One region of the Microbacterium hatanonis genome, then DNA from elsewhere that is predicted to be linked to it. Evidence: predicted binding sites of a transcription regulator. Region 1 holds the regulator's gene; each other region holds the start of a gene.
What was found. Region 1 encodes LexA, which represses DNA repair genes until DNA is damaged. Its sites were predicted from a motif close to TCGAACANNTGTTCGA; they were not measured.
Positions count from the first base shown of each region.

Region 1 (5,338 bases):
CCGTGATCGAGGAGGCCCTGCCTCTCCCCGCCGTGGAGGTGCGCGCCGTGGTGCCGTACGACCGCGGCGATCTGGTGTCCGCGGCGCACGAGAGCGGCATCATCGTGTCGCAGGAACACCAGGCCGAAGGCACGTTCCTCCACGCCCACGTCGGGGCGAAGCTCGCCTCCGACCTCGAGCCGTTCCTGGCCTGACCTCTCCGCAGCATCCGTCTCCGATGGGGGCGGATGCTGCGGACGAGTCGTCAGCCGAGCGTGATCCCGGGCACGTCGGGCGTGTCGAATCCGAAGGCCGCACCGAGGAACGCCAGCTCGCTCTCGAGCGCATGGACGATCGTCTCCGCGCTGCGGAAGCCGTGCCCCTCGCCCTCGTACAGGACGTACGCGTGCGGGACCCCTCGCTCGACGAGGGCATCGCGGATGGCCTCGGCCTGCGCGGGCGGCACGACGGCGTCTTCCGACCCCTGCAGGATGAGCATCGGCACGCGGAATCGGTCGGCCGACGTCAGCGGTGAGCGCTCGATGTAGACGGGCTCGGCTTCGGGCAGCGGGCCGATGAGTCCGTCGAGGTAGCGCGCTTCGAAGTCGTGCGTGTCCGCGGCGAGAGCCCTGGCGTCCCCGACGCCGTACCGCGAGATGCCGGCGGCGAAGACGTCGGTGCGGACGAGTGCCGACAGCACCGTCCATCCGCCGGCGGAGCCGCCCTCGATCGCGATCCGCGAGGGATCGGCGAGTCCGTCATCGCTGAGAGCGGTCGCCGCGGCGGCCACGTCGTCGACGTCGACGACGCCCCACTGCCCGCGAAGGCGCTCGCGGTAGGGGCGTCCGTAACCGGTCGAGCCGCCGTAGTTGACGTCGAGCACGCCGATCCCACGGCTCGTGAAGTACGCGACTTTGGCCGACGCGGCGGGACCCACGTGCGACGTCGGACCCCCGTGCACCAGGACGAGGTAGGGCGGCTTCTCACCCGTCGGGAGGGTGACCTCGGGATTCGTCGGGGGGTAGGCGAAGGCGTGAACCGGCCCGTGGGGTCCGGGCGCGGTGACCGACTGCGCGACCGGGAACCACTCCGGGCCGGGGCCGTTCGCGCCGCCGGCGATGCGCTCCACGATCGGCGCATCGGCATCGCTCGCGTCGACCAGCCAGAGGCCGGAGCCGCCTGAGGCCGTAGCGCCCGAGACGAGCGCGCGCGTCGCCGAGACGTCCTCGACGGCGGCGCCGGCGACGACCGGTACCGGCACGGGCGCGACGCGGTCGCCGTCGACGACGACGAGCTCGTCGGCCCCGTCGGTGCGGACCGCGACAAGGCGGCCGTCATCGAGCGCTCCGAACCACCGCGTGCCGAGCACCCACAGCGCGCCACCGGTGTCGGCGTCCGCCGGAGCCACGGGGACGGGTGCGGCGTCGCCACCGACGCGCCAGAGGTTCCATCGTCCGGTCGGGTCGTCGGCGTAGGTCACCTCGCGCGGGCCGGTCCAGACCGGCTGCAGCGGGGCGCTGTCGCGCGCGTTGATCGTGCGGGGATCCGAGGCGCGGCCGTCGACGATGTCGGCGACGCGCAGCTGCGTGCGATCCCAGGGCATGTCGGGGTGGTTCCAGGCGACCCACGCCAGACGCCCGCCATCGGGGGAGATCGCGGGCTGCGCGACGAAATCGGTGCCGCCGGCCACGCTCACGAGGCGATCGGCGTCGTCGGCGGCGGATCCGTCGAGCGGGATGCGCACGATGTCGCGCGTCGGAACTGCAGCTCCCTCGTGGCGTTCGCGGACGGCGAGCAGCATGCCCGCGCCCCACACGAGGCCCGCGAATCGCGCGGAGGGGTCGTCGGGGGTGAGCGGACGCGGGCGTCCGCCCGGCGTGAGGGCCCACACGCGCTGGTCGGACTTCTCGGAGAAGACCAGCTCGCCGTCGGCGGCGGTCCATGCGCCGCCCCCGTACTCGTGGACGCGGGAGCGGGCACTCAGCGGAGCGGGGAGCAGATCGTCGATCGATCCGTCGGGCCGTCGGCGCAGCACCGTCGTGCGCCCGCCCTCCGAGGGCATCGTCTGACCCCACCAGATGTCGTCACCGACGAAACGCGCTCCGTCGGTGCGCGGGGACGCCGCGGCGACCGAGGACGCACTGAACGGGGAGGGCCAGGAACCGTAGGGGAGCGCAGAAGCCATCCCCTCACCCTAGGGCGGGGGCAGGACGTCGGTCAGACGGCTCGGAGCACCGCCACGACCTTGCCGAGGACGACGGCGTCGTCGCCGAGGATCGGCTCGAACGCGCTGTTGCGGGGGAGCAGCCAGGTGTGGCCGTCGCGCCGGCGGAAGGTCTTGACCGTGGCCTCGTCGTCGAGCATCGCCGCGACGATCTCGCCGTTCTCAGCGTTCTGCTGCGAACGCACGACCACCCAGTCGCCGTCGCAGATGGCGGCGTCGATCATCGACTCGCCCGACACCTTCAGCATGAACAGGTCGCCCTTGCCGACGAGCTGTCGGGGAAGGGGGAAGATCTCGTCGACCTGCTGATCGGCGGTGATCGGCACGCCGGCGGCGATACGCCCGACGAGGGGGACGAGCGCGGCGTCGCCCACGGCGGGGGCACTATCGGCGGGGTTCTCCGCAGACGCGCCGGGGAGGTCGATCAGCACCTCCATCGCACGCGTCTTGCCGGGGTCGCGACGCAGGTAACCGCTCAGCTCGAGCTGGTTGAGCTGGTGCGTGACGCTGGAGAGCGACTTGAGCCCGACCGCGTCGCCGATCTCGCGCATGCTCGGCGGGTAGCCGTGACGGCTGATCGACCGCTGGATCACTTCGAGGATCGCCATCTGCTTCTCGCTCAGGCTCTTGCGGCGGCGGGTCTGCGGCTTGTCCCGGGCGCCGGACGGCATCGCGTCGCTCATTCTGGCTGCTCCCTCTCGCGCCCGAGGGGCGCCGGTCTTCGAATGTCGGAGGTCCGTGATGGTGTCTCCCTGTCGAAACCGTATACGGATTCGCACGCGCCGACCGGCTGCCCGCCGCGTGTCGCGTTCGATCCATCTCCGAGAGGAACGGTGTTGACACCCTGACTGTATCGAAGATAGATTCGGAAGAGAGCTTCGCATCCGGTACTCCGGCCCGAGCGCCGGATGCGAATCTCTCACCTGAGGAGGAACCCCCATGACCAGCATCGGCATCGCCCCCGTCGTCCCGACCACGCGCCTTCGTCTGACTGCGCGCGGTCGCCGGGTGCTCACCGGTCTCGCCGCCTTCCCGTTCGTGGTGGCCATCGCGGTCGCGGCGATCAGCGGCGGTTCTGCTCTGGCGTCCCGCGATGCGGGTGCGCCGGCCGGTGCCTTCACCGAGGTCACGGTGATGGCGGGCGAGTCGCTCTGGGGGATCGCGCAGGAGGTCGCGCCGAGCGCCGATCCTCGCGACGTCGTCGACGCGATCGTGCGGCTGAACGCCCTCGACGGGGTGGAGCTCTCCGCGGGTCAGCGTCTCTCCATTCCGGCGGAGTACTCCGCGGCCCCCTGAGCCCGCCCTAACATCGAAGGGTGACCACGAGGCTCGATGACCTTCCGCTCCGCGACGATCTGCGCGGAATGAAACCGTACGGCGCGCCCCAGGCGGCGTTGCCGGTGGCGCTGAACGTGAACGAGAACACGCATCCGGTGCCCGACGACGTGGCCGGTGACATCCTCGACGCAGTGGCGCGGGCTCTGCGCGACGTGAATCGGTACCCCGACCGCGAATTCACCGCACTGCGCGAAGCGTTCGCCGACTATCTGGGCGAGGGGCTCACGCGTGAGCAGATCTGGGCCGGCAACGGATCGAACGAGGTGCTGCAGCACCTGCTCCAGGCGTTCGCGGGCCCGGGTCGCACCGCTTTCTCGTTCGACCCGACGTACTCGATGTACCCGCTGCTCACCCGGGGAACGGGCGCGCGATGGGTGTCGGGGGTGAGGTCCCACGACTACACCGTGTCGCCGGCCTCGGCGGCCGAGCAGATCTCGGAGGTGCGTCCCGACGTGACCTTCCTCTGCGCGCCAAACAACCCGACCGGCACTCCCATGTCGCTCGACGTGATCGAGGCCGCCTACGACGCGACCGAGGGGATCGTCATCGTCGACGAGGCGTACCAGGAATTCGCCCCCCACGACGCCCCGTCCGCGGTCAGTCTCCTCCCCGGTCGGGAGCGTCTCGTCGTCTCTCGCACCATGAGCAAGGCCTTCGCCTTCGCCGGGGCTCGGGTCGGATACCTGGCCGCCGATCCGGCGCTCATCGATGCCCTTCGCCTCGTTCGGCTGCCGTATCACCTGAGCGCGCTCACCCAGGCGGCGGCGACGGCGGCTCTGGGGCACGCCGACACGATGCTGGGCATGGTCGACGAGATCGTGTCGCAGCGCGACCGCATCTCCGCGACCGTGGAGGCGCTCGGGTACCAGGCGCACGAGTCGTGGACGAACTTCGTCCTCTTCGGCGGCGTCGCCGACCCCGCGGCGACCTGGCAGGCGCTGTACGACCGCGGAGTCCTGATCCGCGACATCGGCATCCCCCACCACCTGCGGGTCACAGCGGGGACGGCGGACGAGACGACCGCGTTCCTCGACGCACTGGCCTCGATAGGATCGGGCTCATGACCGGCCGCACCCGAACCGCCTCGATCCGCCGCGCGACCAGCGAGTCGAGCGTGGAGCTGGAGCTGAACCTCGACGGGTCGGGCAAGAGCTCGATCGACACGTCGGTTCCGTTCTTCGACCACATGCTGACGGCGTTCGCGAAGCACTCGCTGACCGATCTCACCGTCCGCGCCGCGGGCGACACGCACATCGACGCCCACCACACCGTCGAGGACGTATCGATCGTGCTCGGCACGGCGATCCGCGAGGCTCTGGGCGACAAGGCCGGCATCTCGCGCTACGGCGACGCCCTCGTGCCGCTCGACGAGGCCCTCGCCCAGGCGGTCGTCGACATCAGCGGACGCCCCTATCTCGTGCACCTCGGCGAACCCGACGGGTTCGAGCAGCACCTCATCGGAGGGCACTTCACCGGGTCGCTCGTGCGCCACACGTTCGAGGCGATCGCCTTCAACGGCGGTCTCACCGTGCACGTGCGCGTGCTCGGCGGCCGCGACCCGCACCACATCGCGGAGGCGGAGTACAAGGCGTTCGCGCGCGCATTCCGCCAGGCGAAGGCACTCGACCCGCTGATCGACGGCATCCCGAGCACGAAGGGCGCTCTGTGAGCTCGCGTCCCCTCGTCGCGGTCCTCGACTACGGATCGGGCAACGTCCACTCGGCCGTCAAAGCGCTGGTGGCGGCCGGCGCCGATGCGCGTCTGACCCGCGACCGCGATCTCGTGCTCGAGGCCGAC
Region 1 is NZ_VRSV01000001.1:800,189-805,526, forward strand. It holds gene hflX (GTPase HflX) at 1-194, shown strand, start outside; gene FVP77_RS03760 (S9 family peptidase) at 245-2,164, opposite strand; gene lexA (transcriptional repressor LexA) at 2,197-2,874, opposite strand; gene FVP77_RS03770 (LysM peptidoglycan-binding domain-containing protein) at 3,143-3,499, shown strand; gene FVP77_RS03775 (histidinol-phosphate transaminase) at 3,520-4,605, shown strand; gene hisB (imidazoleglycerol-phosphate dehydratase HisB) at 4,602-5,210, shown strand; gene hisH (imidazole glycerol phosphate synthase subunit HisH) at 5,207-5,338, shown strand, end outside.

Region 2 (5,338 bases), 290 kb from region 1:
CAGGTCGACGGTCAGCAGCACCCACGCCGATGCGGAGTCGATGCCCGGCGAGGTGACGCTCTCGAGACGGATGTGAAGGATCGCATCGGGGGTGGCGACCGAACCGGCAGGTCCGAGATCGAGGTACGGCGCCTTCTTGTCGAGCTCCCAGACACGCTGCGATGGACCGACGTAAGCGTTCAGCCCCGCGACGATGCCCGTGGCCTGGGCGGTGGGGGCTGCACCCTCGCGCGTCGGGCAGACCGCCGTCGACTCCGCCCAGCCGTCGTAGACCAGATTGCCGAGCATGCTCACCAGGACGCCCTCGGCGCGAATGAACGCCGTGCTCTGGTTGGTGAAGGGGAGCACCGTCCAGGTCGTGCCATCCGCGGTCAAGCGCAGCAGGGAGGTGTCGACGACCGCCTCTGCCCCACCACCCTGGATGAGGTTGATGTCGGTGAATGGAAAGGTGAGGAGGTGCGCAGGGCTCGAGACGGTGGTTTTCAGCACCTCGATATCGCCCGCCCTCAGGTCGACGTCGCCCTGCAGAGAGGTGACCTGCGACCACGGCGCCACGGGTCCGTCGGCCGCGAGAGCGGGCGACGCCGTTAACGCGACGATCGCCGCAGACACCGCCATCGCCGTGACCGCGACGCGACGGCGACGTACCGCCCGGCCCACCCCGGAAGCACTCATGCTCGCGAGTATGGCGGGTCGCCGCCCAACCTGTGCGAAATACCGGGAAAGCAGGGGGTTCCAGAATCCAGTACGGGGAAATCGAGTTCGCCATTCCCCGGGAGTCGCGGCGGGCGTAGCCTGCGGTCAACCGACGAAGGAGTCACACATGTTCGAAGCACTCAAAGCCCTGAAGTACCTCAAGAACTTGCGCGCCGTCCTTCTCGGCTGGCTCGGCTAGAACGCCGCCAGGCCGCGAAGTCGAGATGACCGGTCGGACCGCCGCCCCTTTACGGCGGTCCGACCTTCTCGGCTCTACGCTCGAGGGGTGAACCCGCGCACCCTCGACGACTCCGCCATCCTCCGCACCGCGCAGCCAGGCGATGAAGCCGGAATCCTGGCCTGCATCCAGGCGCTCGCCGACTACGAGCGCGAACCGGATGCTGTGGAGAACACCGTCGACGCGCTGACCGCGACCCTCTTCGGCGAAGACCCCAAGGCCTTCGGCCATGTCGTCGAGCGCGACGGCCGCATCGTCGGTATCGCGCTGTGGTTCCTGACCTACTCGACGTGGACCGGACGCCACGGCATCTGGCTCGAAGACCTCTACGTCGACGACGCGCAGCGGGGGCGCGGCTACGGGAAGGCGCTCATCTCCTCGCTCGCCGAGGTCTGCGTCGCCCGCGGGTACTCCCGTCTGGAATGGACCGTGCTCGACTGGAATGCCCCGGCCATCGCCTTCTACCGTTCGATCTCGGCTGCTCCGATGGACGAGTGGACCACCCAGCGCCTGACCGGCGACGCGCTGACGGCGCTCGCCGCAGCATCCTGACCTATCCCGCGACGAGTGCAGCCGCAACGTCGCGGGCGACCCGGCTCGTGTGCGCGGGGGAGCGCAGTCGCATGGCGAGGTCGCCGGTGACGACGAGCACCAGCTGATCGGCCAATACCTCTGCGCGTGCGGGGTCGACGGCGGCCGCGAAGCCGGTCAGGCGGGCGCGCATCGAATCGGTGTCGCGGTGGATCGCGGCGTCGACCTCCGGTGGTGCGTCGGCATACTCCGCCGCGCTGCCGAGGAACGCGCACCAGCGCGAGCCCGCTGGCTGCGATCGGAAGGCGTCGAGTGCGTCGAAGATCGCCAGCAGCCGGCCCTCGTCGTTCGTCTGTGCGGCGACGGCGGCATCCCACGTCTCGATCCATGCGGCGTGCCGTCGCTCCAGGGTCGCGGCGACGAGGGCGTCTTTGCTCGGATATCCGCGATACAGCGTCGCGGCCGACACTCCCGCGCGCTCGAGCACGGCGTCTATCGGGGTGGCGGCGATGCCTCGCGTGAAGAACAGCTCGTCGGCCGCGTCGAGCAGCTTCGTCTCGGTGCGGGTTCGCAAAGCCATGACAGCACCCTAGACTCGCAAAAGTGAAACGACCGTTTTTGTTACGAGCGACATCGCCCGTGCCGCTCGTCGCGGCCGGAGCAGCGCTGATCGCCGCGACCTACGGCCTGGTCCGCATGGCGTACGGGCTCTTCCTGCCCGACGTGCAGGCCGACCTCGGGCTCGACGTCGCCGCGGCGGGCATCGTCTCGGCGGGGGCGTCGGTCGTCTACTGCGTCGGTGCCGTGATCGGCTTCCTCACGGCAGCACGACATGCGCGCGCGCTCGTGGTCGCGGCCGCTGTCGCCGCATCCGTCGGCGCCCTCGGTATGGCGGTCGCGCCGGTCTCGCTCGTCTTCGCTGTGTTCGCCATCGCGAGCTCGGCCGGCGCGGGTCTCGCGTCGCCGGCTCTGGTGGCGGTGCTCCAACGCGACCCCGGCACCGCGCGATCGCCGCGAGTCCAGGCCATCGTCAACGCGGGAACCGGTCCGGGCGTCGTCATCGCCGGCACGCTCGCGCTGCTGCTCGCGCCCGACTGGCGCCTCGCGTGGGTGATCGCCGCCGTGGTCACCGTGCTTGCGGCCGCGGGTGTGCTCGTGGCGGGGCGAGGAGGGGCGGCTGCTGCGGCGCCGCGCGCGCTTCCGCCCCCGTCGTGGTTCGTCGCACATCGCCGCGTGCTGCTCGCGGCGCTGCTTTTCGGTGCGGGGTCTGCCGCCGTCTGGACCTACGGACGCACGATGCTCGTCGAGTCGGGAACCGGGTCGGGCGCATCGATGGCCGCGTGGATCGCGCTCGGTGTCGGCGGCACGCTCGTGATCGTCACCGCGCGGTGCATGGAGAGGCTGGAGCCGCCCGGCGCGTGGATCGTGACGGCGACGGTCGTCGCGATCGCGACCGCCGGAGTGCTGGCCGGGGGAGCGTGGGCACTCGTCACCTTCGCCGCGTTCGGCTGGGGGTACACGGCCGGGAGCGGCGTGCTGATCGCGTGGACCGCGCGGATCGACGCCCGGCGGGCAGCTGCCGGCACTGCGTTGCTGTTCGTCACGCTGATCCTGGGTCAGGCGCTCGGGGCGGCGGTCGTGGGTGGCGTGACATCCGCGGCGGGCTACCCCGCGGCCTTCGGGCTGGCGGCTGCGGTGTCGGCGGCGGCGATCGTGCCGGCGGCGGGACCGCGAACCCGGATGACGCGTGCGGAGCGGTAGCGACCCGCTGCTCGATACGGTGGCGGGATGAGAGCGTCGACCGTGCTGAATGTGTACATTGCCATGCTGCTCGATTAGGTCGCTCCTCGCCCTTGGGCGACTTGTCCACAGGGTGGGTCTGTCTTGGGAAAGTGTCGTAGCTATGTTCTAGAATGTAGGCATGCTCGAGAACGATGACACCGCGTTCGGCGGTGAGGCGCGGCGCGGTTCCGATGCTGGTGCGGCGGACGAGTCGGGCGAGTCGTGGATCGATGAGCGGGTGTGGTTCGACGCCGACGCCGATCCTGTGGCGGCGGGGCGTGACGGGTTGGATGCGGTGGCGGATGTGTCGACGTTGATGTCGGTGTTCGCGGCGCAACGGTTCGAGCGGGTCGAGGGCGTCCGGCGGGATGCGGTGGCCGAGGCGGCGGTGTTCCGGGGGAGGACGACGGAGATCCTGATGCGGTCCCTGCGGCTCGAGCTCGCGACGGTGTTGCAGGTCACCGAGCACACCGCGGAGCGGATGCTGGTGACCGCCGACGGCCTCGTGAACCGGTACCCGGCCATGCTCGACGCGCTCTCCCATGCCCGGACGACGGAGCGGCACGCGGACGTGTTCGTCGAACTCGTCGATCAGGTGGAACCGGAGCTGCGTGACCAGGTCGTGCCGCTCGCCGTCGACCTCGCCACCACACACGCGCTCGGGTCATTCCGCCGGTTGCTGCGCAAGCTCGTGGACACGGTGCGGGCGGCGACGCTGAGTGAGCGGCACGCGGAGGCGATCCGGGAGCGGCGGGTGGTGGTGCAACCCGGGGAGGACGGGATGAGCTGGGTGATGCTCTACACCTCCGCGGTGAAAGCGCACGCGGTTCACAACCGCGCGACCGCGATCGCAAAGACCCTCGGCGAACGGGAGGGCGAGGAACGCTCCCTCGACGAGTTGCGCGCCGATGTGGTGGTCGACCTCCTCGTCGACGGCGACGTCCCGGCCCACCCCGACGCGGCCCGCGGAATCCGCGCGACGGTCGCGGTCACCGTCCCCGCACTGTCGCTGCTCAATGACGAGCACGCGAACACGGCCCCGGCGGTGGTGGAGGGGGTCGGTCCGATCCCCATCGACCAAGCGAGGGAAATCTGCGGCGGCGCGGACGGGTGGATGCGGGTGCTCACCCACCCCGAGACCGGGATGGTGCTCTCCGTCGGACGCGAGCAGTACCGCACCCCGTTGCCGCTGCGCCGGCTGGTGGAGTGGCGGGCGGAGACCTGTATGGCTCCCGGATGTGGAATACCGGCTCGCCGGTGCCAGATCGACCATCAACTCGCCTGGGAACACGGCGGCACCACGGAACTCGCCAACCTCGCGCCCCTGTGCGTCGGGCATCACACCATCAAGCATCACGGTGGGTGGCGGGTCACGCAGATCCCCGTCAGTGGCGGATCCCTCGAATGGACATCCCCCGGCGGAAGACGCTTCGTGGTGCAACCGGAACGGAAGGTCCCGGTCTTCCGACCCGCACCCGACGACGATCACCCGCCCGAATCCACCGCACCCTTCTGACCCGCGCCCTTCCGACGCGCACACGCGGCGCTTCGCGTCGTGCGCGCATCCGCTCGCCATGATGGGGAGATGGATGCTTCCGACCCCCGCGACGGCGAACGTGTCGGCACCGTCGCGAGACGCCTCGGCGTCTCGGTGCGCACTCTCCATCACTGGGATGCGCTCGGGGTGGCCGGCCCGTCGGGCCGGAGCGCGAACGGGTACCGCAGCTACCTCCCGGCCGATGTGGCGCGCTTGCGTCGCGTGCTTCTCTTCCGCGAACTGGGCGTGGCGCTGCAGGACGTCCCCGCATTGCTCATCGCCGACGCGGCGACACGCCGGGCGGAACTCGACGGCCGCCGTGCCGCGATCGTCGAGAAGATCGCCGAGATGCAGTCCCTGGTGGACGATGTCGATCGGCTGATCGCGGCCGACCGCGAGGGGGTGCTCCTCGACGAGGCGGAGCAGACCGAGGTCTTCGGCACGGCATGGAACCCCGAATGGAGCGCCGCCGCACGCGAGAGGTGGGGAAACACCGCTCAGTGGGCGGAGTACTCCGAGAGGTCGGCCGGCCGCTCGACCGACGACTGGCGCGA
Region 2 is NZ_VRSV01000001.1:1,089,759-1,095,096, forward strand. It holds gene FVP77_RS05230 (hypothetical protein) at 1-675, opposite strand, end outside; gene FVP77_RS05235 (GNAT family N-acetyltransferase) at 983-1,486, shown strand; gene FVP77_RS05240 (TetR/AcrR family transcriptional regulator) at 1,488-2,045, opposite strand; gene FVP77_RS05245 (MFS transporter) at 2,069-3,226, shown strand; gene FVP77_RS05250 (HNH endonuclease signature motif containing protein) at 3,387-4,763, shown strand; gene FVP77_RS05255 (MerR family transcriptional regulator) at 4,833-5,338, shown strand, end outside.
Region 2: FVP77_RS05250 (HNH endonuclease signature motif containing protein) is a predicted target of LexA. The motif match lies at 3,361-3,376, and genes of this name have one in related genera.

Region 3 (5,338 bases), on a different contig from region 1:
CGCCGACCGGCGCGAACGGCCACGACGGTCACGACCACGACGGTCACGCTCACGTGCAGCACGGCAGCGACGACCCGCACGCGCACCACCACGATCACCACTGATGCCGGCGGAACTGCTGCACGCGGGAGCGTTGGGGGCTGCCGGCCTCGGAACCTGCTGCGTCGCCCTCGATGCTCCGCGACCGCGGCTGCGAGAGCTGTCGCTGTCGATCGTGATGTTCCTGGCGATGCTCGACGTCGTCACGGCCGCGCACCTCGTGCCCGTGGTCGGGTGGAGTGCGCTGACCGTCGCCCTCGCCATGGCGCTCGGGGCGAGGCGGCGGCGTCCGACCGAGCCCGCGGCGGTCGTGGGGATGCGCGTGCACTCCGCGATCGGGGCGATCCTCATGGCGGGGCTGATGCTGGCGATGTCGGGCGGACCGGTCGTGACCAGCGGGTCGCACCACGGCGGTTCGGTCGCTTCGCTCGTGCTGCCGCTGGTCGCCGCGATCGCCCTGTACGCGGCCTGGTCGGCGACGCGCCTGCGTCGCGCGCACCTGCTCGAGCGGGTGCAGTACGTCAGCATGGCCGTCTCGCTGCTGCTCCTCGCCGGCGCGGCCCTCGGCTGAGCCCAAGGTTCGCGTACCGGTATGCGACTCAGAAGGGTGCCGCGGCTTCGGGTGGGTGATCGTCGTCGGGTGCGGGCCGGAAGACCGGCACCTTCCGTTGCGGTTGCACGGCGAAGCGTCTCCCGCCCGGGGAGGTCCATTCGAGGGCGCCCCCGCTGTCGGGGATCTGGGTGACCCGCCACCCGCCGTGATGCTTGATCGTGTGATGCCCGACGCACAGGGGCGCGAGGTTGGCGAGTTCCGTGGTGCCGCCGTGTTCCCAGGCGAGTTGATGGTCGATCTGGCACCGGCGGGCCGGTGTTCCGCATCCGGGTGCCATGCAGGTCTCGGCCCGCCACTCCACCAGCCGGCGCAGCGGCAACGGGGTGCGGTATTGGTCTCGCCCGACGGAGAGCACCATCCCCGTCTCGGGGTGGGTGAGCACCCGCATCCACCCGTCGGCGCTACCGCAGAGTTCCCGGGCGTGGTCGATGGGGATCGGCCCGACCCCCTCCACCACTCCCGGTGCGGTCTGCGCGTGCTCGTCGTCGAGCAGCGACAGTGCGGGGACGGTGACCGCAACAATCGCGTGGATTACGCGGGCCGCGTCGGGGTGGGCCGGGACGTCGCCGTCGACGAGAAGATCGACCATGACGTCCGCGCGCAGTTCGTCGAGGGAGCGTTCCTCGCCCTCCCGGTCGCCGAGGGTCTTTGCGATCGCGGTTGATCGGTTGTGAACCGCGTGCGCTTTCACCGCGGAGGTGTAGAGCATCACCCAGCTCATCCCGTCCTCCGCCGGCTGCACCACCACCCGCCGCTCCCGAATCGCCTCCGCATGCCGCTCACTCAGCGTCGCCGCCCGCACCGTATCGACGAGCTTGCGCAGCAGGCGACGAAACGACCCGAGTGCGTGTGTGGTGGCGAGGTCGACGGCGAGCGGCACGACCTGGTCACGCAGCTCCGGTTCGACCTGATCGACGAGTTCGACGAACACATCCGCGTGCCGCTCCGTCGTCCGGGCATGGGAGAGCGCGTCGAGCATGGTCGGGTACCGGTTCACCAGGCCATCGGCGGTCACCAGCATCCGCTCCGCCGTGTGCTCCGTGACCTGCAACACCGCCGCGAGCTCCAACCGGAGGGACCGCATCAGGATCTCTGTCGTCTTTCCCCGGAACACCGCGGCTTCGGCCATCGCCTCCCGGCGGACGCTCTCGACGGGCTCGAACCGTTGCGCCGCGAACACCGACATCAACGTCGACACATCCGACACCGCATCCAGGCCGTCACGCCCCGCCGCGACAGGATCGGCGTCGGCGTCGAACCACTCCCGCTCCTCGAACCACTCCGGCGCCTCGGGCCACTCCGAGCCGTCGGCCTCCGGCTGCGGGGCATCGGCATCACGCCGCGTCTCGCCGCCAGCCGGGGTATCGCCGTTCGAGAACATGTCTACATTCTAGAACAAACATACGACACGCTGTCGGTAACGGGTCGCCCTGTGGAAACGTCGAGCGCACCCGCCGTCGTGGGTCCCGCACGCGCGGATCGGCCGAGACGCGCCGCCTGGCGTGGTGTCTCGGCCGATGGGTGTGTTTGGTGGGGAGTCGACCTCAGCCGGTGAAGACGGTCGAGCTGCGGCGCTCGTACCAGCGCGCGAGCTGCTCGCCCGCTCCGTGCACGTGGGCGCGCATCTGCGCGCTCGCGGCCTCGGCGTCGCCGCGCTCGATGGCCTCGATGATGCGCAGGTGCTCCTGGTAGTTCTCCTCGCGGTGGCGCTCGTCGTTGACCAGCAGCTGCGCGGAGACGTTGCGGGGGAAGGTCTCGTTGATCTCGGCGATCGCGCGTCCGAGGCGCGCGTTGGCCGACGCGAGCACGATCGTGTTGTGGAAGACGTCGTTCTCCTGACGGCTGTCGAGGGCGCGCGCGGGGGCGCCGCCGTCGACCGAGCGGTCGTACATCTCCTGGTTGGCGGCGCGGAGCCGGTCGAGGTCGCCGTGCGAGATGCGGCTGACGGCGCGCGCGGCGGCGAGGGCTTCGAGCTCGGCGCGCACCTCGTAGGCCTCGCGCACCTCCCAGGGGGCGGGGACGCGAACGACCGCGCCGCGGTTGGGGACCACGTCGATGAGCCCGCCGGTCTGCAGCTGACGGAGCGCCTCGCGCACCGGGGTGCGACTGACGCCGAAATCGCTCGCGAGCTCGGCCTGGCGCAGCTGCGCCCCGATGGGGATGTCGCCGCTCATGATCCGCGCTCGGATCTTCGCCGCGATCTCATCGACGAGAGCGTGAGCGGAGGACGCTTCGATCGTCTCATCAGCCATTCGGGTGTGTCTCCTCACCGACGCAGATGGTGCTGCGGCACCTCGGAACGGTACCAGAACTCGTTCTCGTGGACCCCGAACGGGCCGGAACGTCGCCCAGGTGAGTAACATTGGATCCATACTCATGATGTTAGGATCCACGTATGTCAGGGCTGGAAGTGATGACGGACATCCGCGTCCGGGTGCGCGGGCTCGCCCGCGAGGCCGAGGGCGTGCTGTCGGTGGAGCTCGAACCCCTCGGCGGAGCGCTCCCCTCCTGGACCGCCGGCGCGCACATCGACCTCGTCGTGCCCGGGGCGCCCGTGCGGCAGTACTCGCTCTGCGGCGATCCGTCGGCGCCGCGGTACCGGATCGCCGTGCTGCGCGAGAGCGACAGCCGCGGCGGATCCCGGGCCGTGCACGAACGACTGCGCCCGGGCGATGAGATCGTCGTCCGCGAGCCGCGCAACCACTTCGCGCTGGAGCCCGCCGAGCAGTACCTCTTCATCGCCGGCGGTATCGGCATCACGCCCCTCCTGCCCATGGTGCGCCAGGCGCAGGCGGCCGGAGCCCGCTGGCGGCTGCTCTACCTCGGCGGCTCGCGCGAGCGCATGCCGTTCCTCGACGAGCTCGCCGCCCTCGGCGGAGACGTCGCCGTCGTCGCCCGCGACGAGGGGACGCGGGCCGACCTGATCGCCGAGGTCGCCGCATCCCCCGACGCACTCGTCTACGCCTGCGGACCGGAACGGATGCTGACGGCCCTGGCCGAGGCGGTGCCCGACGCCGATGCCCGTCTCCGGCTCGAGTACTTCTCGGCCCCCGAGATCGCGTACGAGCCGGGCGGCCCCTTCCGCATCCGCCTCGATCGCAGCGGCCTCGAGCTCGAGGTGACCCCGGAGGAGTCGATCCTCGAGGTCATGCGCGGCGCCGGCGTGGAGGTGCTGTCCGACTGCGAGGAGGGCATCTGCGGCAGCTGCGAGACCCGCGTCGTCGAGGGCCAGCCCGAGCACCGCGACTTCGTCCTCACGGCGCAGGAGAAGGCGAACGGCGACTGCCTCATGGTCTGCGTCTCCCGCGCCTCGTGCCCGCTGCTCGTCCTCGACGCCTGAACCTCACCGACCGAACCGCACTGAAGGAGCGCATCGCATGCTCAAGCAGGAAGACAACGAGAAGATCACCCGATCGGGGCCCGGCACTCCGCTGGGCAATCTGCTGCGCTCGTACTGGCAGCCGGCCGCTCTGGTGTCGGAGATGCCGGGCGAGCGTCCGGTGAAGCAGGTGCGCATCATGAACGAAGACCTCGTGCTGTTCAAGAAGCGCGAGGGCTGGGGGCTGATCAGCCGCTACTGCGCCCACCGGGGCGTCGACCTGTCGTACGGGCGCCTCGAGGAGGACGGCATCCGCTGCCTGTACCACGGGTGGCTCTACAACGGCGAGGGTCGCTGCGTCGAACAGCCCGCCGAACCCGACCACAGCCAGTTCCTCGGCAAGGTGCGGATCGCCAACTACCCGTGCGTCGAGCGCAACGGCATCATCTTCACCTACATGGGCGCGGGCGACCCGCCGCCGTTCCCGCACTACGACTGCTTCGTCGCGCCGGAGGAGTACACCTTCGCGTTCAAGGGGCTGTGGGAGTGCAACTGGCTGCAGGGACTCGAGGGCGGCATCGATCCCAGTCACGTGTCGTTCCTCCACCGCTTCATCGAGGAGGACCCGCGCGAGATGTACGGGCAGCAGTTCGCCGAGGAGGTCGAGGGCACGGGCAAGAAGCTCTCGATGCTCGTCGGTGAGAGCTACCGCCCCGACATCGAGGTCGAGAACGCCGACCACGGCCTGCGCGTGTACGCCCTGCGCCAGCTCACCGAGGACATCAAGCACGTGCGGGTGACGAACCTGCTCTTCCCGAATGCGTTCGTCGTGCCGTTCGGCAACTCGAAGGTGTTCACGCAGTGGCACGTGCCGATCGATGACGAGACCTCGTACTGGTACATGATCTTCTACGACTTCGCCGAGCCCACCGACAAGGAGACGCTCCTCCAGCAGCGGCTCGAGGGCGTGAGCCTTCCGGAGTACCGGCCGCTGCGCAATCGCAGCAACAACTGGGGGTTCGACCCGGTCGAGCAGAAGGAGCTCACCTACACCGGCATGGGCCTGGACATCAACGTCCACGACCAGTGGGCGGTGGAGAGCATGGGAGCCATCCAGGACCGCACGGTCGAGCGCCTGGGGGTCTCCGACCGCGCAGTGAGCGCCAACCGCCGCCTGCTGCTCCGGGCGATCGAGGCGTTCGCGTCCGGGGCGCGCACCCCGTCGCATCCGCTCAGCGACACCGAGGCCGCGGAACTGACCGGTCCCATCGCGATGGACACGATCGCCGCGAACGACGCGTGGCAGACCCGCTGGGTCGAGCGCGAGCAGGAGCGCCGCGACGCGTCGCCGTGGGCGGGTCCCCTCG
Region 3 is NZ_VRSV01000002.1:925,939-931,276, forward strand. It holds gene FVP77_RS14405 (primary-amine oxidase) at 1-104, shown strand, start outside; gene FVP77_RS14410 (hypothetical protein) at 104-610, shown strand; gene FVP77_RS14415 (HNH endonuclease signature motif containing protein) at 639-2,033, opposite strand; gene FVP77_RS14420 (GntR family transcriptional regulator) at 2,197-2,904, opposite strand; gene FVP77_RS14425 (PDR/VanB family oxidoreductase) at 3,048-3,992, shown strand; gene FVP77_RS14430 (aromatic ring-hydroxylating oxygenase subunit alpha) at 4,030-5,338, shown strand, end outside.
Region 3: FVP77_RS14415 (HNH endonuclease signature motif containing protein) is a predicted target of LexA. The motif match lies at 2,044-2,059, and genes of this name have one in related genera.